3 linked regions of the Pseudoduganella dura genome follow. The protein of the gene in region 3 interacts with the protein of the main gene of each other region in a pairwise test. Links are inferred from orthologs where the notes say so. Each region holds a gene or a part of one and is shown on either strand. Other genes may lie near its edges.

The links.
Region 1: the proteins of GJV26_RS09625 (region 3) and ftsA interact in binary tests that used the Escherichia coli proteins (3 or more experiments, as listed by UniProt). The link is inferred for Pseudoduganella dura from one-to-one orthologs.
Region 2: the proteins of GJV26_RS09625 (region 3) and ftsZ interact in binary tests that used the Escherichia coli proteins (3 or more experiments, as listed by UniProt). The link is inferred for Pseudoduganella dura from one-to-one orthologs.

What each region holds. Positions count from the first base shown.
Region 1 is NZ_WNWM01000002.1:1,986,733-1,990,411, forward strand. The notes cover bases 1-2,844. They hold ftsA (cell division protein FtsA), read right to left. Parts: upstream 2,117-2,844; coding sequence 884-2,116; downstream 1-883. Other genes in these bases: ftsZ (cell division protein FtsZ), read right to left, coding at 1-649; GJV26_RS08705 (cell division protein FtsQ/DivIB), read right to left, coding at 2,164-2,844. Outside these bases: more of GJV26_RS08705, read right to left, coding at 2,845-2,928; GJV26_RS08710 (D-alanine--D-alanine ligase), read right to left, coding at 2,935-3,679. UniProt on the Escherichia coli protein: Essential cell division protein that assists in the assembly of the Z ring. May serve as the principal membrane anchor for the Z ring.
Region 2 is NZ_WNWM01000002.1:1,977,803-1,988,245, forward strand. Bases 7,476-10,443 are described here. They hold ftsZ (cell division protein FtsZ), read right to left. Parts: upstream 9,580-10,443; coding sequence 8,371-9,579; downstream 7,476-8,370. Other genes in these bases: GJV26_RS30155 (PEP-CTERM sorting domain-containing protein), read left to right, coding at 7,476-7,607; GJV26_RS08690 (peroxiredoxin), read right to left, coding at 7,693-8,196; ftsA (cell division protein FtsA), read right to left, coding at 9,814-10,443. Outside these bases: preprotein translocase subunit SecA, read right to left, coding at 1-2,272; GJV26_RS08660 (DciA family protein), read left to right, coding at 2,375-2,977; lpxC (UDP-3-O-acyl-N-acetylglucosamine deacetylase), read right to left, coding at 2,989-3,921; GJV26_RS08670 (DMT family transporter), read right to left, coding at 3,997-4,839; GJV26_RS08675 (SET domain-containing protein), read left to right, coding at 5,092-5,592; GJV26_RS29910 (PEP-CTERM sorting domain-containing protein), read left to right, coding at 5,872-6,768; more of GJV26_RS30155, read left to right, coding at 6,765-7,475. UniProt on the Escherichia coli protein: Essential cell division protein that forms a contractile ring structure (Z ring) at the future cell division site. The regulation of the ring assembly controls the timing and the location of cell division.
Region 3 is NZ_WNWM01000002.1:2,179,113-2,189,472, reverse strand. The notes cover bases 3,150-6,034. They hold GJV26_RS09625 (rod shape-determining protein), read left to right. Parts: upstream 3,150-4,012; coding sequence 4,013-5,056; downstream 5,057-6,034. Other genes in these bases: mreC (rod shape-determining protein MreC), read left to right, coding at 5,235-6,034; gatC (Asp-tRNA(Asn)/Glu-tRNA(Gln) amidotransferase subunit GatC), read right to left, coding at 3,368-3,667; gatA (Asp-tRNA(Asn)/Glu-tRNA(Gln) amidotransferase subunit GatA), read right to left, coding at 3,150-3,321. Also shown: GJV26_RS09645 (DUF1176 domain-containing protein), read right to left, coding at 1-285; Asp-tRNA(Asn)/Glu-tRNA(Gln) amidotransferase subunit GatB, read right to left, coding at 345-1,805; more of gatA, read right to left, coding at 1,837-3,149; more of mreC, read left to right, coding at 6,035-6,365; rod shape-determining protein MreD, read left to right, coding at 6,362-6,874; mrdA (penicillin-binding protein 2), read left to right, coding at 6,885-9,062; rod shape-determining protein RodA, read left to right, coding at 9,064-10,179; GJV26_RS09600 (septal ring lytic transglycosylase RlpA family protein), read left to right, coding at 10,194-10,360. UniProt on the Escherichia coli protein: Forms membrane-associated dynamic filaments that are essential for cell shape determination. Acts by regulating cell wall synthesis and cell elongation, and thus cell shape.

The sequences.
Region 1 (3,679 bases), 200 kb from region 3 along the record:
CGCCCATGATCGTCTTCACGTCGTTGAAGTCGACATTGATGTGGCCCGGCACGTTGATGATCTCGGCGATACCCGCCACCGCGTTGTTCAGCACGTCGTCGGCATGCTGCAGCCACTCGATCAGCGATTCGTCCTCGTAGATCTCTTCGAGCTTCTCGTTCAGGATCACGATCAGCGAGTCGACATTCTGCGACAGCTGCTCCAGGCCCTCATCGGCGATCTCCATGCACTTCTGGCCTTCGTGCGAGAACGGCTTCGACACCACCGCCACCGTCAGGGCGCCCAGCGATTTCGCCACTTCCGCCACGATCGGCGCGGCGCCGGTGCCGGTGCCGCCGCCCATGCCCGCGGCGATGAACACCATGTGCGCACCGCGCAGCGCATCCTCGATGCGGGCGCGCGATTCCTCGGCCAGCTTGCGGCCGACATCGGGCTTCATGCCCGCCCCCAGGCCGGTCTCGCCGATCTGGATGATGTTGTCGGCCTTGGAAGCCGACAACGCCTGGGCATCGGTATTGGCGGCGATGAATTCCACCCCGCTCATGCCCTTGTTGATCATGTGCTGCACCGCGTTACCGCCCGCGCCGCCAACACCGACCACTTTGATCACCGTTCCCAGTGACGCGTTATCGACCATATCGAACTCCATGATGTGCTCCTAGTTTGAATGCGCTCTTGAACGCCGTCCTTCATATCGGTAGAAGGCCAGCAGGTTGAAGATCACGTTGTACCTTGAAAATAATACGCTCTTTGTTACCGTCCCGGGTGCCCCGCAGGCCGCTAAAGCTGCAGTAGTTCAAATTAAGACGCCTGGACTTTGCCAATGCACAGCCAGCATCCGATAACTTGAACCGCCACGCGCAGCGGGTTGGCGGGCTCCCCGTCAGAAATTACCGAGAAACCATTCCTTCATGCGTTGCCAGACCGCCTTCACGGACCCATCCTGGCGCGTCACGATATGCCCGCGCAAATACTGCTTTTTCGCCTCCAGCAAAAGACCGAGCACGGTGGCGTAGCGGGGGCTGCGCACCACGTCGGCCAGCTGGCCGCGATAGTCCGGCGTGCCGAGGCGCGCCGGTTTCAGGAAAATGTCTTCCGCCATTTCGACCATGCCGGGCATGATCGACGAGCCGCCGGTCAGCACGATGCCGGAGGAGAGCACGCCCTCGTAGCCGGATTCGCGCACGACCTGGTGCACCATGGCGAACAATTCCTCCACGCGCGGCTCGATGACCGCGGCCAGCGCCTGGCGCGACAGGTTGCGGGTGCCCCGGTCGCCCAGGCCCGGCACTTCCAGGTGCTCGCCCGGATCGGCCAGCACCTGCTTGGCCACGCCGTAGCGGATCTTGATCTCTTCCGCTTCGGAGGTGGGCGTGCGCAACGCCATCGCGATATCGTTGGTGATCTGGTCGCCGGCGATCGGAATCACCGCCGTATGGCGGATCGCGCCGTCCGAGAACACCGCGACGTCGGTGGTGCCGCCGCCGATATCGATCAGCACGACGCCCAGTTCCTTTTCGTCCGGCGTCAGCACGGCATCGGCCGATGCCATCGGTTGCAGGATCAGGTCGGAGACCTCGAGCCCACAGCGCCGCACGCACTTGACGATGTTCTGCACCGCGCTCACCGCGCCGGTAACGATATGGACCTTCACTTCCAGCCGGATGCCGCTCATGCCGATGGGCTCGCGCACGTCTTCCTGGCTGTCGACGATGAATTCCTGCGGCACCGTGTGCAGCAGCTGCTGATCAGTAGGAATGTTAACGGCCTTTGCCGTTTCAATGACGCGCGCCACGTCGGTGGACGTGACTTCCTTTTCCTTGATCGCCACCATGCCGCTCGAATTGAAGCTGCGGATATGGCTGCCCGCGATGCCCGCGTACACATTGCGGATCTTGCAGTCGGCCATCAGCTCGGCCTCCTCGAGGGCGCGCTGGATGGACTCCACGGTCGCTTCGATGTTGACCACCACGCCCTTTTTCAGGCCCTTCGATTCGTGCTGTCCCAGCCCGATCACTTCGTGGCGGCCATCGCCCATCACCTCGGCCACCACGGCCACCACCTTCGAGGTGCCGATGTCGAGGCCGACGATCAGGTTTTTCGCGTCTTTTGTCATTGTTTTGCTCGTTAAATTCGTTTCGCTCTGCCCTGGCTTGCTGCAGCTTATTTCTTGGTCTTTTCGGCCGGTATCTTCAAGTTCGTCGCCGACAGCGCCAGCCCGTTCTGGTACCGCATGTCGATCGTTTCAATGTCCTGCACGCGCGTGGCCAGCTGCGGCCAGACCGACACCAGCCGCGCCACGCGGTCGCGCAGCATCGTCGGCGTCTGCTCGCGGCCCAGCGCCACGCTGGTGCCGTTGTTCAGTATCACCGTCCACGCGTAGCGGCTCGACAGGGCCAGGCCTTCCGGCACCAGCTTCGCCGGCGCGAACCACTTGCGCAGCTCGGCGTAGCGGGACAGCACTTCCTTCTCGCTGCCGTCCGGTCCGGAAAACTGCGGCAGCTCGTGATCTTCTTCCGCCTCGGCCAGGTTGGCGGTAAATACATCGCCCTTCACCGACAGCAGCCGGCCGTCTTCACCCCACGTGCCCAGCGCTTCGTGCTCTTCCACTTCGACGATCAGGCGGTCGGGCCATTCGCGCCGCACGGTGGCGCGCCGCACCCACGGCACCGCCTCGAACACCTGGCGCACCTGCTCCAGGTTCGCCGTGAAGAAGTTGCCGCGGATGCGGCCCTGCGTGCCGTTCGTCAGCGTCAGCAGGTTGACGTGGCGCAGCTCGGCCTGCCGCATGGCCTCGACGCGGATCATGCGCAGGTCGAACACCGGCCGGTGCGCGATCCACCAGATGCCGGCGGCGACGCAAACGGCGAACACCAGCGCGACAATGCCGCTGGCGGTTGCGTTCAAGGCTTTCGCGTCGTGCCACATCGGTGCTTATGCCCTCTTGTTCTTCAACCGCGCCGTGCGCAGGATTTCCACGCACAGCGCTTCGTAGGACAGGCCTACCGCGCGCGCCGCCATCGGCACCAGCGAGTGGCTCGTCATGCCGGGCGACGTGTTCACTTCCAGCAGGAACGGCCGGCTGTCGCTGTCGCGCAGCAGCACGTCCACGCGCGCCCAGCCCTCGCAGCCCAGCGTGCGATAGGCCGCCACGGCGATGCGGCGCATTTCCGCCTGCACCGCTTCATCGAGCTGAGGCGGGCAAAAATACTGCACGCTGTCGGTGAAATACTTGTTCTGGTAATCGTAGTTGCCTTCCGGCGCGGCGATTTCCACGACCGGCAGCGCGCGCACAGCGGCGCCGGTGCCCAGCACGGCAACCGTGAATTCGCGGCCGGTGATGAAGCTCTCAGCCAGCACGTCGTCGTCCAGCTTCGCCGCCACGTCGTACGCCGCCTGGAACGCCTCCACCGCGCCGACCTTGGTGATGCCGATCGAGGACCCCTCGTGCGGCGGCTTGACAATCAGCGGCAGGCCCAGCTTTTCCGCCACGGCCGGCAGGTCGGACTGCGCATCGAGCAACGCGTACTCCGGTGTCGGCAGCCCGGCTTCGAGCCACAGGATCTTGGTGGCGATCTTGTCCATGCCCACCGAGCTGGCCATCACGCCGCTGCCCGTGTAGGGTATGCCCAGCAGTTCCAGCGCGCCCTGCAGCGTGCCGTCCTCGCCCAGGCGGCCA
Region 2 (10,443 bases), 200 kb from region 3 along the record:
TGTTGTACTGCTCGTCCGCAGCCGCGGTCACGCGCTCGACCAGGTCCTCGTCGGTCAGGTTGCCTTCCTTTTCCAGCATCCCGGCCAGCGGCACGTCGATCTGCCACTCCGAAGCCAGCACGGCCTGCAGCGCCGGCACGTTCCACTGTTCCTCGACCGATTCTTCCGGCACGTACTGGCGCACCAGGTCGGTGAACACGCCGTGGCGCAGGTTCTGGATCATCTCCGAGATCTCGGTGGCTTCCAGCAGCTCGTTACGCTGCTGGTAGATCACCTTGCGCTGGTCGTTGGCCACGTCGTCGTATTCGAGCAGCTGCTTGCGGATGTCGAAGTTGCGCGCTTCGACCTTGCGCTGCGCCGATTCGATCGACCGCGTGACGATGCCGGCCTCGATCGGTTCGCCTTCCGGCATCTTCAGGCGTTCCATGATCGCGCGCACGCGGTCGCCGGCGAAGATGCGCAGCAGCGGATCGTCCAGCGACAGGTAGAAGCGCGACGAACCCGGATCGCCCTGGCGGCCGGAACGGCCGCGCAGCTGATTGTCGACCCGGCGCGATTCATGGCGCTCGGTGCCGATGATGTGCAGGCCGCCGGCCGCCACCACCTGCTCGTGCAGCGCCTGCCAGCCGTCGCGCAGCTTTTGCGCGCGGGCTTCCTTGTCGGCGTCGGACAGGTTCGCATCCGCCTCGAGGAGCTTGATCTGGTTCTCCAGGCTGCCGCCCAGCACGATATCGGTACCACGACCGGCCATGTTGGTGGCGATCGTGATGGCCTTCGGCGAGCCCGCCTGGGCGATGATTTCCGCTTCGCGGGCGTGCTGTTTCGCGTTCAGCACGTTGTGCGGCAGCTTGGCCTTGTCGAGGATCGACGCCAGCAGTTCGGAGTTCTCGATCGACGTGGTGCCGACCAGTACCGGCTGGCCGCGCTCGTAGCAGTCGCGGATGTCGGTGACCATCGCCTGGTATTTCTCCTGCGCCGACTTGTACACCTGGTCCTGCTTGTCCTTGCGGGCGGACGGGCGGTTCGGCGGGATCACCACGGTCTCGAGGCCGTAGATGTCCTGGAATTCGAAGGCTTCCGTGTCGGCGGTACCGGTCATGCCGGACAGCTTGCCGTACATGCGGAAGTAGTTCTGGAACGTGATCGAGGCCAGCGTCTGGTTCTCGTTCTGGATCTTGACGCCTTCCTTCGCTTCCACGGCCTGGTGCAGGCCGTCGGACCAGCGGCGGCCCGTCATCATCCGGCCCGTGAATTCGTCGACGATCACCACTTCGCCGTTCTGCACCACGTAGTGCTGGTCCTTGTGGTACAGCGCGTGCGCACGCAGCGCCGCATACAGGTGGTGCACCAGCGTGATGTTGGCGGAGTCGTACAGCGAGGCGCCTTCCGGCAGCAGGCCCATGCCCGTCAGGATCGATTCGGCCTTCTCGTGGCCGGCTTCGGTCAGCAGCACCTGGTGCGCCTTCTCGTCCTTCGTGTAATCGCCGGGCACTTCGATGCTGCCCTTGCCGTCCGGCTTTTCCTCGCCGATCTGCAGGGTCAGCATCTTCGGCACTTCGTTGATCTTGTGGTACAGGTCGGTGTGGTTCTCGGCCTGGCCGGAAATGATCAGGGGGGTGCGCGCCTCGTCGATCAGGATCGAGTCGACTTCATCGACGATCGCGTAGTTCAGGCCGCGCTGCACGCGGTCGTTGAGGTCGAACACCATGTTGTCGCGCAGGTAGTCGAAGCCGAACTCGTTGTTGGTGCCGTACGTGATGTCGGCGGCATACGCCTGCTGCTTGACCGAATGCTCCATCTGCCCCAGGTTGACGCCCGTGGTCAGGCCCAGCCAGCGGTACAGCTTGCCCATGGTTTCGGCGTCGCGCTGTGCCAGGTAATCGTTGACGGTCACGATGTGCACGCCCTTGCCGGACAGCGCGTTCAGGTAGGCCGGCAGGGTTGCCGTCAGCGTCTTGCCTTCACCCGTGCGCATCTCGGCGATTTTCCCGTAATGCAGCACCATGCCGCCGAGCAGCTGCACGTCGAAGTGGCGCATCTTGTATACGCGCTTCGACGCTTCGCGGCATACCGCGAAGGCCTCGGGCAGCAAATCGTCCAGCGCTTCGCCGGCTGCGACGCGTGCCTTGAAGGCAGGCGTTTTCGCCTGCAGTTCGGCGTCCGACAGCTTTTCGTACTCGGGTTCGAGGGCGTTGATTGCCTTGACGGTTTTTTGGTATTGCTTGAGCAGCCGTTGGTTACGGCTGCCGAAAATCGCGGTCAGTAAGGACATGCTTGAATTCTTGAGTAAATGCCGTTTAAAAGAAGCTCGCTTCGCGACCTCGCCCAAAGCCTGTGGCAAAAGACCATGATTTTAGCACGGGGGTACTTGGGGATGGCCCGCCGGAAAGACAATAGCCTAAATGCAAATCGCCGCCTGCACCGCGGCCCTGGCCATTATCGTCCGGCACCGGCAGCGGCCCGCACCGCCGATGCTGCACGCACGGCGCGGCTATGCTATGTTTCGCGCATGCGATTCAACTCCCCCAACCAGAACCGGAATGCGGTCGAAGCCACGGACTTCCTGCGCCGTCACGACCGCCTGGCCCCGCTGCTGCCGGCCGTGCAGCGCATGGCCAAGCTGCAGCAGGATTGCGCGAAGGTCTTGCCGACCGCCTTCAGCTTTTGCGAAATCCTGTCGTTCGAGGCCGGGCAACTGGTGCTGTCGACGCCGAATGCGTCGCTTGCCGCCAAGCTTAAACAGCAATTGCCAAAGCTGCAAGACGCGCTCGCTAAAAAAGGGTGGCAGATCGACAACATTCGCCTGAAGGTGCAAATGATGCGGGTCATGACCACGCCGCCCGTGGAGCGGCGCCAGCTCGTCATTCCCGAGGTGGGGGTGGAATCGTTCGCGCAGCTGTCCGAGGCGCTCGAACCGAGCAAGCAGAATGCGACGCTGATCGCGGCGCTGCGCGCCCTGGTGGCGCACCGCCGCTAACCCTTCTCTTCTCAGTTATAAGACCATTCCTGGTCCATCTGCCTGGCATACGACGGCGGCGCCTGCTCGGCGGAATCGTAGGTGACGATCTCGTACGCATCCGGATTGGCCAGCAGTTCGCGCAGCAGCTTGTTGTTCAGCGCGTGGCCGGACTTGTGCGCCTCGTAGGCGCAGACCAGCGGGTGGCCGATCACGTACAGGTCGCCGATCGCATCGAGGATCTTGTGGCGCACGAATTCGTCGTCGTAGCGCAGGCCGTCGGGATTGAGGATCCGGTACTCGTCCATCACGATCGCGTTTTCCAGCGAGCCGCCGCGCGCCAGGCCGATCCCGCGCAGCATTTCCACGTCCTGCATGAAGCCGAACGTGCGCGCGCGCGCCACCGCCTGGATATACGACTGGCTGCCGAAATCGATCTGCGCGCGCTGCGCGGTGCCGTCGACGGCCGGGTGGTTGAATTCGATGAAGAAGTCCAGCTTGAAACCGTTGTGCGGCACCAGGCGCGCCCATTTCTCGCCGGCGCCCTGCCCTTCGCGCACTTCGACCGGCTTCGTGATGCGGATGAATTTCTTCGGCGCGCCCTGCTCGGCGAGGCCGGCCTGCTGCAGCAGGTAGACGAACGACGATGCCGAGCCATCCATGATGGGGATCTCTTCGGCGGTCACGTCGATGTACAGGTTGTCGATGCCAAGGCCCGCGCAGGCGGACATCAGGTGTTCGATCGTCGACACGCGTGCGCCGTCCTTGATCATCACGGTGGCCATGCGGGTATCGCCGATTTCCAGGGGCCCCACAGGGAATACCACCGGCGGATCGAGATCCACGCGTGCGAAGATGATGCCCGTGTCGGGCGGAGCCGGGCGCAAGGTCAGTTCGACCTTGGTGCCGGAGTGCACGCCGACACCGGTGGTGCGGACTTGTTCTTTGATCGTACGTTGTTTCATTTCACGATTATATCGAGTTTCCCCCACCCGCGTTCCCTCTGCAAAAAGGCATAAAGGCAAGACAATATGCGGGTTTCACGGGTGTTCCGCCTCCTTGTGCACCGCCTCGCGCCGTACCAGGTAAATGCCGCTGCCGATGATGATCGCCGCCCCGCTCAGGGTCCACCGGTCGGGCAGCGTGTTCCACAGCGCCCAGTCGATCGCCACGCTCCAGGCCAGCGCCGTGTACTCGAACGGCGCCACGATGGAAGCCTTGCCGATGCTGAACGCCTTGGTAATGGCAAGCTGGCCGAAAAACCCGGACAGTGCCAGCGTGGCGATCACCGGCCAGTCGTCCCACCGCAGCGCCACCCACCCCGGCCAGGCCAGCGGCAGCGCGCCGCCGCCGATCATTACCAGCAGCCAGAACATGATCTGCTGGTTCGAATCGGTGCGGGAAAGGATGCGGCTGGCGATGGCGGACACCGCATAGCATGTGGCCGCGCCGAGCACCGCCAGCCCGGCCAGGGAAATGAAACTGGTGCCTTCCGGCCGCAGCACCACCAGCACGCCGGCAAGCGCAACGCCGATGGCAAGCCACTGCATGCCGTCGACCCGCTCCTTCAGGATGAACACCGACAGCGCCGCGATCAGTGCCGGCGCGATGAAGAACACGGCATAGGCTTCCGACAGCGGCAGCGACTTCAGGCCGTAGGCGAACATGGTCAGCATGGCGATGCCCAGCGCGCCGCGCAGCAACTGCAGCGGCCAGTTCACGTCCAGCATGCCGCGGAACCCGCCACGCCAGGCGATGTACGAGCATACCAGCGGCATCGATGAAAACGCCCGCAGCACCGTCACCTGCATCGCGGGATAGCGGGCAGCGAGCAGCTTCATCGCAGTGTCCATGATCGAGAACATCGCGACGGCGGCGATCATCGCGTAAATACTGTGCAGGTTTTCCTTGGCGTGCGGTTTCAAGGGTTGTTCCATGTCGTGGCGGGCTGGACATTGTAGCCGTCGCGATGGAAATATTTCCGGAATCCGGGAGCATCGCAGTGATTCGGGAGCATTGTTCTCCGCCTGCGCAGCGGAGATGGCATGCAGGCCAGCTCTTCCGGACTCCGTCTTCAGGATATTTACTATTGGAAGGGCCGAACGTGCGCGGCACGGGGACGGTATGATATTCGGATGACCAAGCCCACCTCCCAGCCAAAGACCCCTGCCCTGTTCGACGTGCACGATTCGCCGATCCACGGCAAGGGCGTATTTGCCCGCCGCAAGATCCCGGCGGGTACCCGGATCATCGAATATACCGGCGAGATCGTCGACTGGGATGAAACCTGCCGCCGCACAGCCGAAAAAGGCGGACCGATCAACCATACGTTTTTCTTCACGCTGGCCAGCGGCCTGCTGATCGACGGCGGCGCCGGCGGCAACGATTCGCGCTTCATCAACCATTCGTGCGACCCGAACTGCGAAGCGATGGAAGAAGACGATCGGGTGTTCATCCACACGCTGCGCGATATCGAAAAAGGCGAGGAACTGCGCTACAACTACGGCCTGATCTATGACGAACGCCACACGCCGGCCGTCAAGAAGGCGTTTGCCTGCCGTTGCGGCGCCCCCAACTGCACAGGCCTGATGCTGGCGCCGAAAAAACGCAGCCGCGGCAAGAAGGCGGCCGGCTGATTGTTACAATCGTAGCCAATCTACAACGTTGCCATATCGCACGATTGTGAATTCGGCGACGCACCGGCATTCCCCCGGAAGGGGCATGGTTTTTTTGCCGGACCCCTCGTTGCCGTCTTCCTGCACATTACACGTATGTCGTGAAAATTCCATGCAGAAAAATCATATTTCTCATGTAAATCATTGCCGTCAATAACTTTGTAACGGTCGAGATAGCGCTACCGCAAGCCACGCCGCCGCTCCGCATAATGAAATCCCTGCAAACAACAAGGATTCACAATGAAAAGCTTGGCATTACACCTGCTGGCCGCATCCGCGCTGGCAGGGATGGCGCAAGGCGCCGTGGCCAGCGCCACAAGCGCGGGCGGGCTCGGGGCGGTCACGATCACGCTGGTCGACCTCGATCCCAACGACGGCATCACCCCTTCGATCCGTTTCGCGACCGACGCCGACGGGATCGACGGCGGCACGGTCAGCGGGGAACTGCGTTCGTGGACGGCCGATGGCGAAAGCTTCCGCGAATTCCGCAGCCAGGGAACGGGCCCCGCGTCGCTCGTCGCCGCCGGGCGCGATACCGCGATGGCCTCGGCCGGCGGCAGCGTCACGGGCCTGGCGGGCGCCGGCTTTTCAGCGCTTGCCGCACAGGGCCAGGCCGGCAGCGGCGCCACGGCGCGCGGCTCGTATGACGTGAGCGCGCAGTCGGCATGGGTGGGCTTCACGCTGTCCGCCAACACGGCGGTGCAATTCTCGGCCAGCGGCTGGGCGCAGGGATCGACATCGACGGGCGGCGACCCGGCCACCGGCTGGGACGAGGCCGGCGGCGCGCTGGTGGCGCTCAGCGCGGGCGGCCCCGATGGCGGCGGCAGCATCGTGTGGGACGACGACGAGCGGATCGCCACCGCCAGCTACACGCTCGACGGCGCCGGCAACGTGCACGGCGACGCGCAGTCGTGGAGCGGCCTGCTGGGGGTCTCGTTCAGCAACGCGACGGGCGCCAGCGCGGACGGCATCTTCACCGCCGAAGTCCGCGCGTTCGGCCACTCCGCCGTTTCCGCCGTGCCCGAACCGGCAACGGGCGTGATGCTGCTTGCCGGCCTGGGCCTGGTCGGCGCCGGCGTGCGCCGGCAACGCACGTGCCGGCCAGCCATGTGCCGCACCGGGAAGGAGAGCGCATGACACGCCGTCTCCTTGCCGCCGCGTGCCTGATGGCGGCCGCCTCCGGCGCCATGGCCGCCGCCAGCAGCAGCGTGCACATCAACGGTGTGACGATCACGCTGACCGACCTCGACCCGAACGACGGCATCGCCGCATCGGCCACGATGATGCACGGCAGCCAGCCATACCTGAACATCGGCGCGGCCAGTTTCGACCCCGCCTACAGCAACGACGCCTACGCGGCGGTGGGCACGCACGGCGGCAGCGGGCTCGCCGGTTCGGTCGGCACCACATTCGCGCACTCGTCCGCCACGATCGCCGGACAGTCGTCGATCGTCGGCTTTTCCGGCATCGCGCTCGATGGCGGCGCGCTGAGCACCGCCGCCGGGTATGGCGAGTACGGTGCGACGGCCGCGCCGTACACATCGATGAACGTGCAGGTGGCGGCCAATACCCGGGTCACGGTCACGTTCGACGCGAGCATCGACGTGGCGACGACGGTGGGCCTGGATACGGCCGGCAATGCCGAGCGCGCGATGGGGCGGATCCTGATGGCGTTCGACGGCCTGGACGCCGATGGCGCCAATGTCGTCGACGAGCAATGGCAGGAACTGCTGGCAGGATACCGGCTGGATGACGCCGGCAATGTGCTGGGCGACAGTTACCACTGGGCCGGCCAGCTGTCCGTGAGCTTCTCGAACCGGAGTGCGAGCGGCACGGTGGCGTCGCTGTACAGCGAAGGCGTCATCGGTGGAAATTCGGTCGTCAGTGCGGTGCCCGAGCCGGCCACGTACGGCATGCTCCTCGGCGGCCTGGCGCTGCTGGGCGCCGCGGCACGGCGCCGGCAGGCCGCAGTCTGACCGGCTGAAACGGCGATGGCGCCCGGAGGCGCCATCGTGGGGCATGGCGCCGAAGTCAGCGCCACGCCGGTTCATTCGTGGACGCTTACAGCTGGCCCAGCAGCGTCTCCGCGTTCGACACCTCGAACTTGCCGCCCTGTTCGATGTTCAGCTGCGTGACGACGCCGTCTTCGACCAGCATCGAGTAGCGCTGCGAGCGGGTGCCCATGCCGAACTTGGAGAAGTCGGCATCCAGGCCCAGCGCCTTGGCGAACGCGGCATTACCATCGGCCATCATGCGCACGATGTTGGTGGCCTTCTGCTCGCGGCCCCAGGCGCCCATCACGAAGGCGTCGTTGACCGAGACGCACCAGATCTCGTCCACGCCCTTGGCCTTGAATTCCTCGGCATGCTGCACGAAGCCCGGCACATGCTTGGCCGAGCAGGTTGGCGTGTAGGCGCCCGGCAGGCCGAAGATCGCGATCTTCTTGCCCTTGACGAGGTCCTGCACGTTGAAGGTATTCGGGCCCAGCGAACAGCCTTCGGTTTCGACTTCGACGAATTCGGACAGCGTGCCTTCCGGCAGCTTGTCGCCGATCTTGATGGTCATGGTGGTTCTCCTCTGATCTCGTGCAGACAAAAAAAAAGCCGACCAGGGTGGCTGCACCCTGGCGGCAGCTCCGGCAAGTATGCCAGAGCGCGAGCGAATCCGCTCGAAGGCGCCGTCCCCTCTCACGTAGGCCGGCGCGGCGCGGGCTCCCGAAGGAACCCCGCAAATACTGCTTCAGTCCGCCTGCTTGCGCAGGAACGCCGGAATGTCGTACGTTTCCATGCCGTTCTTTTCCATCGCGCGCACCTGCTCGGAAGCCGATTCGCGGCGCCATACGGCCGGCGCCTTCATGCCTTCGAACGAATGGCCGCCGGCGGCGCCCATGCCCGCCGCGACCGATGCGGCAGCGCCGCCCAGGCCGGCCTGCGGGTTCAACGGGTTGTTGTGCGTGCCCGTGCGCAGCATCTGCTGCGGTACCAGCTGCACGTGCTTCTTGTTCTTGCCCAGGCCGGTGGCCACGACGGTGACGCGGATCGAATCGCCCATCGAATCGTCGTAGGCGATACCCTGCGCGATCGAGGCATCGGGCGCGGCGAAGGCGCGCACGGCGGCCATCACTTCCTTGATCTCCTTGCCCTTCAGGCCGCGGCTGGCGGTCACGTTGACCAGCACGCCGCGCGCGCCGGACAGGTCGATGCCGTCGAGCAGCGGCGACGCCACGGCCTGTTCGGCGGCGATGCGCGCCCGGTCCACGCCGGCGGCGGTGGCGGTGCCCATCATCGCCTTGCCCTGCTCGCCCATGATCGTCTTCACGTCGTTGAAGTCGACATTGATGTGGCCCGGCACGTTGATGATCTCGGCGATACCCGCCACCGCGTTGTTCAGCACGTCGTCGGCATGCTGCAGCCACTCGATCAGCGATTCGTCCTCGTAGATCTCTTCGAGCTTCTCGTTCAGGATCACGATCAGCGAGTCGACATTCTGCGACAGCTGCTCCAGGCCCTCATCGGCGATCTCCATGCACTTCTGGCCTTCGTGCGAGAACGGCTTCGACACCACCGCCACCGTCAGGGCGCCCAGCGATTTCGCCACTTCCGCCACGATCGGCGCGGCGCCGGTGCCGGTGCCGCCGCCCATGCCCGCGGCGATGAACACCATGTGCGCACCGCGCAGCGCATCCTCGATGCGGGCGCGCGATTCCTCGGCCAGCTTGCGGCCGACATCGGGCTTCATGCCCGCCCCCAGGCCGGTCTCGCCGATCTGGATGATGTTGTCGGCCTTGGAAGCCGACAACGCCTGGGCATCGGTATTGGCGGCGATGAATTCCACCCCGCTCATGCCCTTGTTGATCATGTGCTGCACCGCGTTACCGCCCGCGCCGCCAACACCGACCACTTTGATCACCGTTCCCAGTGACGCGTTATCGACCATATCGAACTCCATGATGTGCTCCTAGTTTGAATGCGCTCTTGAACGCCGTCCTTCATATCGGTAGAAGGCCAGCAGGTTGAAGATCACGTTGTACCTTGAAAATAATACGCTCTTTGTTACCGTCCCGGGTGCCCCGCAGGCCGCTAAAGCTGCAGTAGTTCAAATTAAGACGCCTGGACTTTGCCAATGCACAGCCAGCATCCGATAACTTGAACCGCCACGCGCAGCGGGTTGGCGGGCTCCCCGTCAGAAATTACCGAGAAACCATTCCTTCATGCGTTGCCAGACCGCCTTCACGGACCCATCCTGGCGCGTCACGATATGCCCGCGCAAATACTGCTTTTTCGCCTCCAGCAAAAGACCGAGCACGGTGGCGTAGCGGGGGCTGCGCACCACGTCGGCCAGCTGGCCGCGATAGTCCGGCGTGCCGAGGCGCGCCGGTTTCAGGAAAATGTCTTCCGCCATTTCGACCATGCCGGGCATGATCGACGAGCCGCCGGTCAGCACGATGCCGGAGGAGAGCACGCCCTCGTAGCCGGATTCGCGCACGACCTGGTGCACCATGGCGAACAATTCCTCCACGCGCGGCTCGATGACCGCGGCCAGCGCCTGGCGCGACAGGTTGCGGGTGCCCCGGTCGCCCAGGCCCGGCACTTCCAGGTGCTCGCCCGGATCGGCCAGCACCTGCTTGGCCACGCCGTAGCGGATCTTGATCTCTTCCGCTTCGGAGGTGGGCGTGCGCAACGCCATCGCGATATCGTTGGTGATCTGGTCGCCGGCGATCGGAATCACCGCCGTATGGCGGATCGCGCCGTCCGAGAACACCGCGACGTCGGTGGTGCCGCCGCCGATATCGATCAGCACGACGCCCAGTTC
Region 3 (10,360 bases):
CACCTGCATCGCCACCGTGCCGGCCTTCGGCAGCGGCGCCGTTTCATCATAGGTGCCGATCTTCAGCGTTGCCGTCACGGGCCGGGCCGGGCCCGCCTCACGCTCCAGCAATACGGAAATGGCCGGCGTGGATGCATCGTCGGCCTGGTAACCGGCGGCGCGGCAGGTGCGCGTGTTGTCGCAGGCGACTTCCCAGTCGTTGTGGGTGAAATGAATGCCGGCCGGCTGTCCGGCGAAGGCGGGCAGGGTGGCAACGGCCAGCAGCGCGGTGACGAGGATTCTCATGGCGTGACGATAGCAAAAAAGGCGCCGCGGCGCCTTTTTTGCAGGGTCTGGCGTACCGCTCAACCCGCCAGCTTGGCCTTCAGCAGCTCGGTCAGTTGGGCTGGATTGGCCTTGCCCTTGGATGCCTTCATCGCCTGGCCGATCAGCGCGTTGATCGCCGCTTCCTTGCCGGCGCGATATTGCTCGACCGACTTGGCGTTGTTCGCGAGCACTTCGTCGACGATGGCTTCCAGCGCGCCGGTATCCGAGACCTGTCCCAGGTCCTTGTCCTTGATGATGGCATCGACCAGGCTCGCGTCGTCCGAGTTCGCTTCCCACAATGCCTGGAAGACTTCCTTGGCCGCCTTGTTCGAGATCGTGCCGTCGGCGATGCGCTTGAGCATGCCGGCCAGTTGCGCCGGTTTCACCGGGGCATCCGCGATATCGACATCGTTGCGGTTCAGCGTGGACGACACGTCGCCCATCAGCCAGTTGGCGGCCGCCTTGGCGTTCTCCCGGCCCGCTGCCGCCACCACGGCTTCGAAGTACGTGGCCATCGCCTTGGACGACGTGAGCACCAGCGAATCGTATTCCGGCAGCTTGTACTCGTTCACGAAGCGCTCGCGCATCACGGCCGGCAGTTCCGGCATCGATGCCTTCACGCGCTCGATCCATTCCTCGGAGATCGCCAGCGGCGGCAGGTCCGGGTCGGGGAAGTAGCGGTAATCCTGCGCGTCTTCCTTGCTGCGCATCTCGCGTGTTTCCTTGCGATCCGGGTCGTACAGGCGCGTGGCCTGCACCACCTTGCCGCCATCCTCGATCAGTTCGATCTGGCGGCGCACTTCCACGTTCACGGCTTCCTCGATGAAACGGAAAGAGTTCAGGTTCTTGATCTCGCAGCGCGTGCCGAATTCCGTTTGTCCTTTCGGCCGCACGGAAACGTTGACGTCGCAGCGGAACGAGCCTTCCTGCATGTTGCCGTCGCAAACGCCCAGCCACATCACCAGGCCGTGCAGCGCCTTCGCATACGCCACCGCTTCCTGCGCCGAGCGGATCTCCGGTTCGGACACGATCTCCAGCAGCGGCGTGCCGGCGCGGTTCAGGTCGATGCCGGACATGCCGTGGTAATCCTCGTGCAGCGACTTGCCGGCGTCCTCTTCAAGGTGGGCGCGCGTCAGGTTCACGGTCTTGGTGACGAACTTGCCGTCCTTTTCAAAGCCGAACGTCAGCGAGCCGCCCTGCACGACCGGGTCGTCCATCTGGCTGATCTGGTAACCCTTCGGCAGGTCGGGATAAAAATAGTTCTTGCGCGCGAAGATCGATTGCGGCGCGATTTTCGCGCCCACGGCCAGGCCGAGGCGGATCGCCCGGTCCACGGCCTGCTTGTTCATCACCGGCAGCACGCCCGGCAGCGCCAGGTCCACCGGGCTGGCCTGCGTGTTCGGCGCGGCGCCGAACGCCGTCGGCGAGCCGCTGAAGATTTTCGAATCGGTCGTGAGCTGCACGTGGTTCTCGAGACCGATGACGACTTCCCATTCCATAACTAGTTTCCTTGTGATCTCTTGGATGCGGTCAGACACCGGCCGGAGCGCGCGTGTGCCAGTCGGTCGCCTGCTGGAACTGGTGGGCGATGTTGAGCAGCTTCGCCTCGGCGAAGTAATTGCCGATGATCTGCAGGCCCACCGGGCGGCTGGCGTTCTTGTCGCCCTGGCCGAAGCCGGCCGGGATCGACATGCCGGGCAGGCCGGCCAGGCTGGTCGACAGCGTGAAGATGTCGGCCAGGTAGTTCGCCACCGGGTCGTCCGCCTTCGAGCCCAGGTCCCAGGCCACGGTCGGGGCCACCGGGCCCATGATCACGTCGCACACGGCATCCGGGCCGCTCAGCACTTTCGCGAAATCGTCGGCGATCAGGCGGCGGATCTTCTGCGCCTTGACGTAGTAGGCATCGTAATAGCCATGGCACAGCACGTAGGTGCCCACCATGATGCGGCGCTGTACTTCGGGGCCGAAGCCCTGCGCGCGCGTTTTCCGGTACATGTCCTGCAGGTCCTTGTAGCCCTCGGCGCGGAAGCCGTAGCGCACGCCGTCGAAGCGCGACAGGTTCGACGATGCCTCGGCCGGCGCGATCATGTAGTAGGCGGGGATCGACAGCGCGGTGTTCGGCAGCGAGATGTCGACCAGCGTGGCGCCCAGCTTCACGAACTGGTCCAGCGCGGCGCGCACGGCCGATTCCACGTCCGCCGACAGGCCTTCGCCGAAATACTCCTTCGGCACGCCGATGCGCAGTCCATCGAGCGGTTCGTTCAGGTTGCGCGAGAAATCCTCGTGCACGCCGCCCTGTTCCGGCGTCAGGCTGGTGGAGTCGCGCTCGTCGTAGCCGGCCATGGCCGACAGCAGCAGCGCGCAGTCCTCGGCGGTCTGCGCCATCGGGCCGCCCTGGTCCAGCGACGAGGCGAACGCGATCATGCCGAAGCGCGACACGCGGCCGTAGGTGGGCTTGATGCCGGTGATGCCGCAGAACGAGGCGGGCTGGCGGATCGAGCCGCCCGTGTCGGTGCCGGTCACGGCCGGCGCCAGGCGCGCGGCGATGGCGGCGGCCGAACCGCCGGACGAGCCGCCCGGCACCGCGCTGGTGTCCCATGGATTCTTCACGGCGCCGAAGGCCGAATTCTCGTTCGACGAACCCATCGCGAACTCGTCGCAATTGAGTTTGCCCAGGTGTACCATGCCCGTGGCATGCAGTTTCTCGACCACGGTGGCATCGAACGGGCTTACGTAATCAACCAGCATTTTCGAGCCGGCGGTCGAGCGCCAGCCGCGCGTGACGAAGATATCCTTGTGCGCGACCGGCACCCCGGTCAGCGCATGGGCGTTGCCGGCGGCGATGCGGGCATCCGCGTCCGCGGCCTGGGCCAGCGTGAGCTGGCGGTCGACGTGCAGGAAGGCGTTCAGGTCGCTGGCCTCGATACGGTCGAGGTAATGCGTCGCCAGCTCGGTGGCGGAAATCTCTTTCGACTGCAGCAGCGCGGACAGTTCTTTGAGGGTCTTGGTATGGATCATGGTTTTTTCTGCGGTCCCGCCAGGCTGCGGCGGGATGAATGAATTAGTCGATCACCTTCGGCACCAGGTACAGGCCGTCCTCGGTCTTCGGCGCCACCTGCTGGTATTCGTCGCGGCGGTTCGGTTCGGTGGGCACGTCTTCGCGCAGGCGCAGGGCAACCTGCATGTGCGCGGCCAGCGGGTGCGCCAGCGGGGGCACGCCTTCGGTATCCACGGCCCGCATCTGCTCGGCCAGCGCGAAGATGCCATTGAGCTTGTCCAGCATCGCCGCGGAATGCTGCTCGTCCAATTCCAGTTGTGCCAGCTTGGCAATACGGTTTACGTCGGTGGGTGTCAGGGCCATTTTCGGGGCGCGCGGAGCGCGAGATATAAATACTGGGGGTTTCGATAAGACTTTTGTAAGATCGGCCATTTCGGCCCTAAAACCCCGGCAAACCTGCATAAACACCGGCTTCGGGGTCCGCACATTTGAGTGGATTGAGGGCAAATAGCCCGTGAATTATAAGGTAGAATGCCGGGTTGATGCGTTGCCGGCATCCCGGTGGCCGCCGCGTCCGGCAGGACCCCGCTCCCAGGGCACCGCATTACGCTCCGTATCTATGCTCCATATCGCAGGTATGCAGCACAGGACAAGCAGCACAGGACAATTCGACAATCGCCCACGCGCGGGCAGCGCTACAGGATACTCATGTTTGGTTTTTTACGCAGGTACATCTCGTCCGATCTGGCCATTGACCTCGGCACGGCAAATACCCTTATTTACGTCCGCGGTTCCGGCATCGTGCTCGATGAACCCTCGGTGGTTGCGATCCGCCAGGAAGGCGGCCCGAATGGCAAGAAAACGATCCAGGCGGTAGGCAAGGAAGCCAAGCAGATGCTGGGCAAGGTGCCCGGCAACATCGAGGCGATCCGCCCGATGAAGGATGGCGTGATCGCCGACTTCACCGTGACCGAGCAGATGCTCAAGCAGTTCATCCGCATGGTGCACGACTCGAAGTTCTTCCGTCCCTCCCCGCGCATCATCATCTGCGTACCGTGCGGTTCCACCCAAGTGGAACGCCGCGCGATCCGCGAATCGGCGCTGGGCGCCGGCGCTTCGCAGGTCTACCTGATCGAAGAGCCGATGGCCGCCGCGATCGGCGCCGGCCTGCCGGTCTCCGATGCCACCGGCTCGATGGTCGTCGACATCGGCGGCGGCACCACCGAGGTGGGTATCATCTCGCTGGGCGGCATGGTCTACAAGGGTTCGGTACGCGTGGGCGGCGACAAGTTCGACGAGGCGATCGTCAACTACATCCGCCGCAACTACGGCATGCTGATCGGCGAACAGACGGCCGAGGCGATCAAGAAGGCGATCGGCTCCGCGTTCCCCGGCTCCGAAGTGAAGGAAATGGAAGTCAAGGGCCGCAACCTGTCCGAAGGCATTCCCCGTTCGTTCACGATCTCGTCGAACGAGATCCTGGAAGCGCTGACAGATCCGCTGAACAATATCGTGTCGGCGGTGAAGAACGCGCTGGAGCAGACACCGCCGGAACTGGGCGCGGACATCGCCGAGAAAGGCATGATGCTCACCGGCGGCGGCGCGCTGCTGCGCGACCTGGATCGCCTGCTGATGGAAGAGACCGGGCTGCCGGTGCTGGTGGCCGAAGACCCGCTGACCTGCGTGGTGCGCGGTTCCGGCATGGCGCTCGAGCGCATGGACCAGCTGGGATCGATCTTCTCATACGAGTGATCGCTGCCACGAACGTGGGACCGGTCGACTCTCGCGGGTGACCGCTGCCAGGCGTTAGCAATACCCGAGCGGCCGCGCCGCCCATATTGGGCTCACCGCGGCCGCTCACGTCCTTTCAGGATTTATGGAATACAGTCCGCCGCCACTCTTCAAGCAAGGGGCGTCAGCGCGCGCCAAGATGATGATTTGCGCGTGCATTTCGATCGCGTTGCTGCTGTTCGACTCACGCGTGGGCGCGCTGACCGTGGTGCGCCAGGTCGTCGGCACCGTGCTGTACCCGCTGCAGGTGGTGGCCATGCTGCCGCGCGATGCGCTGGCGGGCGTGGGCACCTATTTCTCCACGCTGTCCGGGCTGGAAAAACAGGTGCGCGAACTCAAGACCCAGCAGATCGCCATGGCGCAGACGCTGCAGCAGGCGCAGCTCGCGCAGGCCGAGAACGCGCAGCTGCGCAAGCTGCTCGAAGCGCAGGAAAAAGTGCCGGGCAAGACGATGCTGGCCGAGATCCTGTACGACGCGCGCGATGTCTTCACCCGCAAGGTGATCCTGAACCGCGGCACGCAACAAGGCGTGACGGCCGGGCTGCCGGTGATCGACAACCAGGGCGTGGTCGGCCAGGTCACGCGCGTGTTTCCGTTCACCTCCGAAGTCACGCTGCTGACCGACAAGGAGCAGGCGATTCCCGTGCAGGTGCTCCGCAACGGCCTGCGCAGCGTGGCTTACGGCCGCGGCCAGTCGGGCAACCTCGACCTGCGCTTCATGGCACCGAACGCCGACGTGGTCGTCGGCGACATCCTGATCACTTCCGGTATCGATGGCGTCTACCCGGCCGGACTGGCGGTGGCGCGCGTCACGCAGGTGGAAAACAGCGCGAACGGCATGTTCGGGCGCGTGGTGTGCCAGCCGCTGGCTGGCATCGAGCGCAATACGCAACTGCTGGTCCTGATGTCGCCGCCGGAAATTCCGCCGCGGCCGGTGGAAGAAGATACGTCCAAGCCCGTGAAGAAGAAAAAGGCGGCCGATACCGCCGCGGTGCCGGCGCCGACGGCGGCGGCAGCGGCCGTGGCGCCGGCGAATGCGCCGGCATTGCCGGCCCCGGCCACGGTGCCCGGCCTGCGCCCGGCAGCCCCGCCGCAGCCCCTGGCCGCTGCTCCGACTACTACTCCAGCCGCCGCACAGGCGCCGGCGCGCACGGCCGCGCCGGCACCGTCCACGCCGCCCGCCGCCGCGCCGGCCGCCAACCCGCCGCGAACAACCGCGCCGGCCGCCGCCGGCTCCAATATCCCGGCCGCAGCGAGGGAAACCCGATGAACCGTCCGCAGTACATCCTGCTGCCCGTCAGCCCGATCTTCATCGCGATCAGCCTGATCGCGGCATTCCTGCTCAACCTGATGCCATGGGGCCAGTTCATTGCCGCGCCGGATTTCGTGGCGCTGGTGCTGGTGTTCTGGGGCGTGCACCAGCCGCGCCGGGTCGGCATCGGCACCGCGTTCTGCCTCGGCCTGCTGATGGACGTGCACGATGCCACGCTGCTGGGCGAGAACGCGCTGGCCTACACCCTGCTGTCCTATTGCGCGATCATGATGCACCGGCGCGTGCTGTGGTTCCGCATCAGTGTACAGGCGATGCACGTGCTGCCGCTGCTGCTGCTGGCGCAGGCCGTGCAGTTGCTGGTGCGCTTCCTGGTATCGGGCAAGTTCCCCGGCTGGTTCTATTTCGTCGAAAGCTTCGTGTCGGCGCTGCTGTGGCCGCTGATCACGATGCTGCTGCTGGCACCGCAGCGGCGCGCGGTCGACAAAGACCATACCCGTCCGATCTGACCCTGCAACGATGACTGAGCTGAAGAACAACGAACGCGAACTGCACCTGTTCCGGGTGCGGCTGACGGCGCTCGGCCTCCTCGTGTTCGTCTGCTTCGCCCTGCTGCTGGCGCGGCTCGTGTGGCTGCAGGTGATCCGGCACAACGACTACATGGCGCAGGCCGAGGACAACCGCATCGCGGTGGTGCCGATCCAGCCGAACCGCGGCCTGATCCTGGACCGCAACGGTGTCGTCCTGGCGCGCAACTACTCGGCTTACACGCTCGAGATCACGCCTTCCAAGCTGCGCATCCCGCTCGAGGAGATGATCGATGCGCTGGCCCTGATCGTGGAAGTGACCCCGAAGGACCGCCGCCGCTTCAAGAAGCTGATGGACGAGTCGAAGAACTTCGCCAGCGTTCCGTTGCGCACCCGGCTGTCTGACGAGGAGGTGGCCCGCTTCACCGCCAACCGCTTCCGCTATCCCGGTGTCGAGGTGCAGGCGCGCCTGTTCCGCAACTATCCGCTGGGCGAAACGGCGTCGCACGTGATCGGCTTTATCGGCCGCATCAACCAGAAGGAAGCCAGGGCGATCGAGGAACGCGAGGATGCGGCCAACTACAACGGCACCGATTACATCGGCAAGGAAGGCCTGGAAAAGAGCTATGAAAAGCAGCTGCACGGCATCACCGGCTACGAGGAGGTGGAAGTCTCGGCCGGCGGCCGGGCGATCCGCACGCTGTCGCGCACGCCGCCGACCTCCGGCAGCAACCTGATCCTGTCGATCGACATCGAATTGCAGAAGGTGGCCGAGGAAGCGTTCGGTGAATGGCGCGGCGCGCTGGTGGCGATCGAACCGGCCACCGGCGACGTGCTGGCCTACGTGTCGCGCCCCGGCTACGACCCGAACCTGTTCGTGGACGGCATCGATAGCCAGAGCTGGAACGAACTGAACACGTCGCTCGACCGGCCCATGGTGAACCGGCCCCTATCCGGCACCTATGCGCCCGGTTCCACCTTCAAGCCGTTCATGGCGCTGGCGGCGCTGGAGCTGGGCAAGCGCACCCCGTCGCAGGCGATCTTCGATCCGGGTTTCATGTACCTCGGCACCCACAAGTTCCGCGACGACGTGCCGGGCGGGCATGGCACGGTGGACCTGCGCAAGTCGATCGTGGTCTCGTGCAATACCTACTACTACCAGCTGGGCCGCGACATGGGCATCGACGCGATCCACGATTTCATGAAGCCGTTCGGCTTCGGCCAGCGCACCGGCATCGACCTGGAAAACGAGAAGACGGGCGTGCTGCCGTCGCGCGAATGGAAGCAGGCGCGCTACAAGAAGAACCCGGCGGCCGGCCGCTGGGTGGGCGGCGACACGATCTCGGTATCGAACGGTTCCGGCTACAACTCCTACACCCCGTTGCAGATCGCCCACGCGGTGGCGAACCTGGCCAACAACGGCGTGGTGATGAAGCCGCACCTGGTGAAGATCGTCGAGGATGGCGGTACGCGCGCGCGCACGCTGACGGTGCCGAAGGAAAGCTATCGTATTCCGCTGAAGCAGCAGAACATCGACCTCATCAAGGATGCGATGGTGGGCGTGGTAAGCGAGCAGGGCGGCACCGCGACCCGCGCCTTTGCCAATGTGGGCTATACGGTGGGCGGCAAGACCGGTACCGCGCAGGTCGTGGGCATCCGCGCCAATGAAAAGTACAACGCCAAGAACCTGGCCGAGCGCCTGCGCGACAATGCGCTGTTCACCGCGTTCGCGCCGGCCGACAAGCCGCGCATCGCGATCGCGATGGTGGTCGAGAACGCCGGCTTCGGCGGCGCCGTGGCGGCGCCGATCGCGCGCAAGGTGCTCGACTACTACATCCTCGGCAAGCTGCCGACCGAGAAGAACACGGCCAGGGTGCCGAAGGAAGACGCCGAGCTGATCGAGCCCATCGAGGGCCCGATCGCCGAGGAAGAGGCGGCGCTGGCGCGGGAAGAACTGGCGGCGCAGCAGGCCGTGGCCGGGCAGGCCGCCGCGCCGAACGCCGCGCGCAAGCCGGCCGCCGCGCCGCCATCGCTGGGACTGATGCCGGTACGGCCGGCCTCTGGCGCGGCCCCGGCCGCGACCCCGCCGGCGGCTGCGCGGCAGCCCGTGCCGGCGCCTGCCCGGCCGGCGCCGCAACCGGCGGCCGTCCCGCCAAGGAACAGGGAATAACATGCGCATCAATGAACGACGCTCGCTGTGGCGGCGCCTGAAACCCTATGTGGCCGTATTCGATCCGCCGCTGCTGCTGCTGCTGGCATTGCTGCTGACGACCAGCCTGGTCACGCTGTACTCGGCCAGCCTGGGCATTCCTGGCAAGATCGAAGACCAGCTGCGCAACATCGCGATGTGCGTGCTGGTGATGTGGATCACGGCGAACGTGTCGCCGCAGAACATGATGCGCATCGCCGTGCCGGCCTATGGCGTGACCGTACTGCTGCTGGTGGCGGTGGCGCTGTTCGGCACGATCAAGCTGGGCGCGCGGCGCTGGCTGCACATCGGCATCATCGACATCCAGCCCTCCGAACTGGCCAAGATCGCCGTGCCGCTGATGCTGGCCTGGTATTTCCAGAACCAGCAGGGCCACCTGCGCTGGCATTCCTACCTGGTCGGCGCGCTGCTGCTGATGGTGCCGGTGGGGCTGATAATGCGGCAGCCGGACCTGGGCACGTCGCTGCTGGTGGTGGCCGCGGGCTTCGCGGTAATCTACCTGGCCGGACTGCCCTGGCGGGCCATGCTGGCGCTGGTGGTGGCCGGCGCCTGCTTCATGCCGGTGGCCTGGTCGATGATGCACGACTACCAGCGCGAGCGGGTGATGACGCTCATCGATCCCACCGCCGACCCGCTGGGCAAGGGCTTCCACATCATCCAGTCGACGATCGCGATCGGTTCCGGCGGCCTCGCGGGCAAGGGCTGGACCAAGGGCACGCAGACCCACCTCGAGTTCATCCCGGAACGCACGACCGACTTCATTTTCTCCGTGTACTCGGAGGAATTCGGGCTGATGGGTAACCTGTTCCTGATGCTGCTGTACCTGTTGCTGATCGGCCGTGGCATGATGATCGCCGCGAGCGCCCCGAATTTCTTCACTCGCCTGCTGGCGGGAGCGATGACGATGATCTTCTTTACCTATGCATTCGTGAACATGGGAATGGTGAGCGGCATCCTGCCCGTGGTGGGCGTGCCGCTGCCGTTCATGAGCTATGGCGGCACCGCCTTGCTGACGCTGGGGATCGTGTCCGGCATCCTGATGAGCGTGCAGCGCCACCGCAAGCTGGTGCAGACCTGATGGCGGCGCATATCGTGCAACGTTCGATCCAACGCGCGGCGGCTTGCACGCTGCTGGCCGCCATGCTGGCGCTGGCCGGCTGCGGCGGGCCGGAAATCGTCGGCCATCTGCCGGGGGCGCCGAAGGTCAAGCCGAAGCACCGCGAACCGGGCGTGCCCGACCTGCCGCCGGCCGGTTCGGG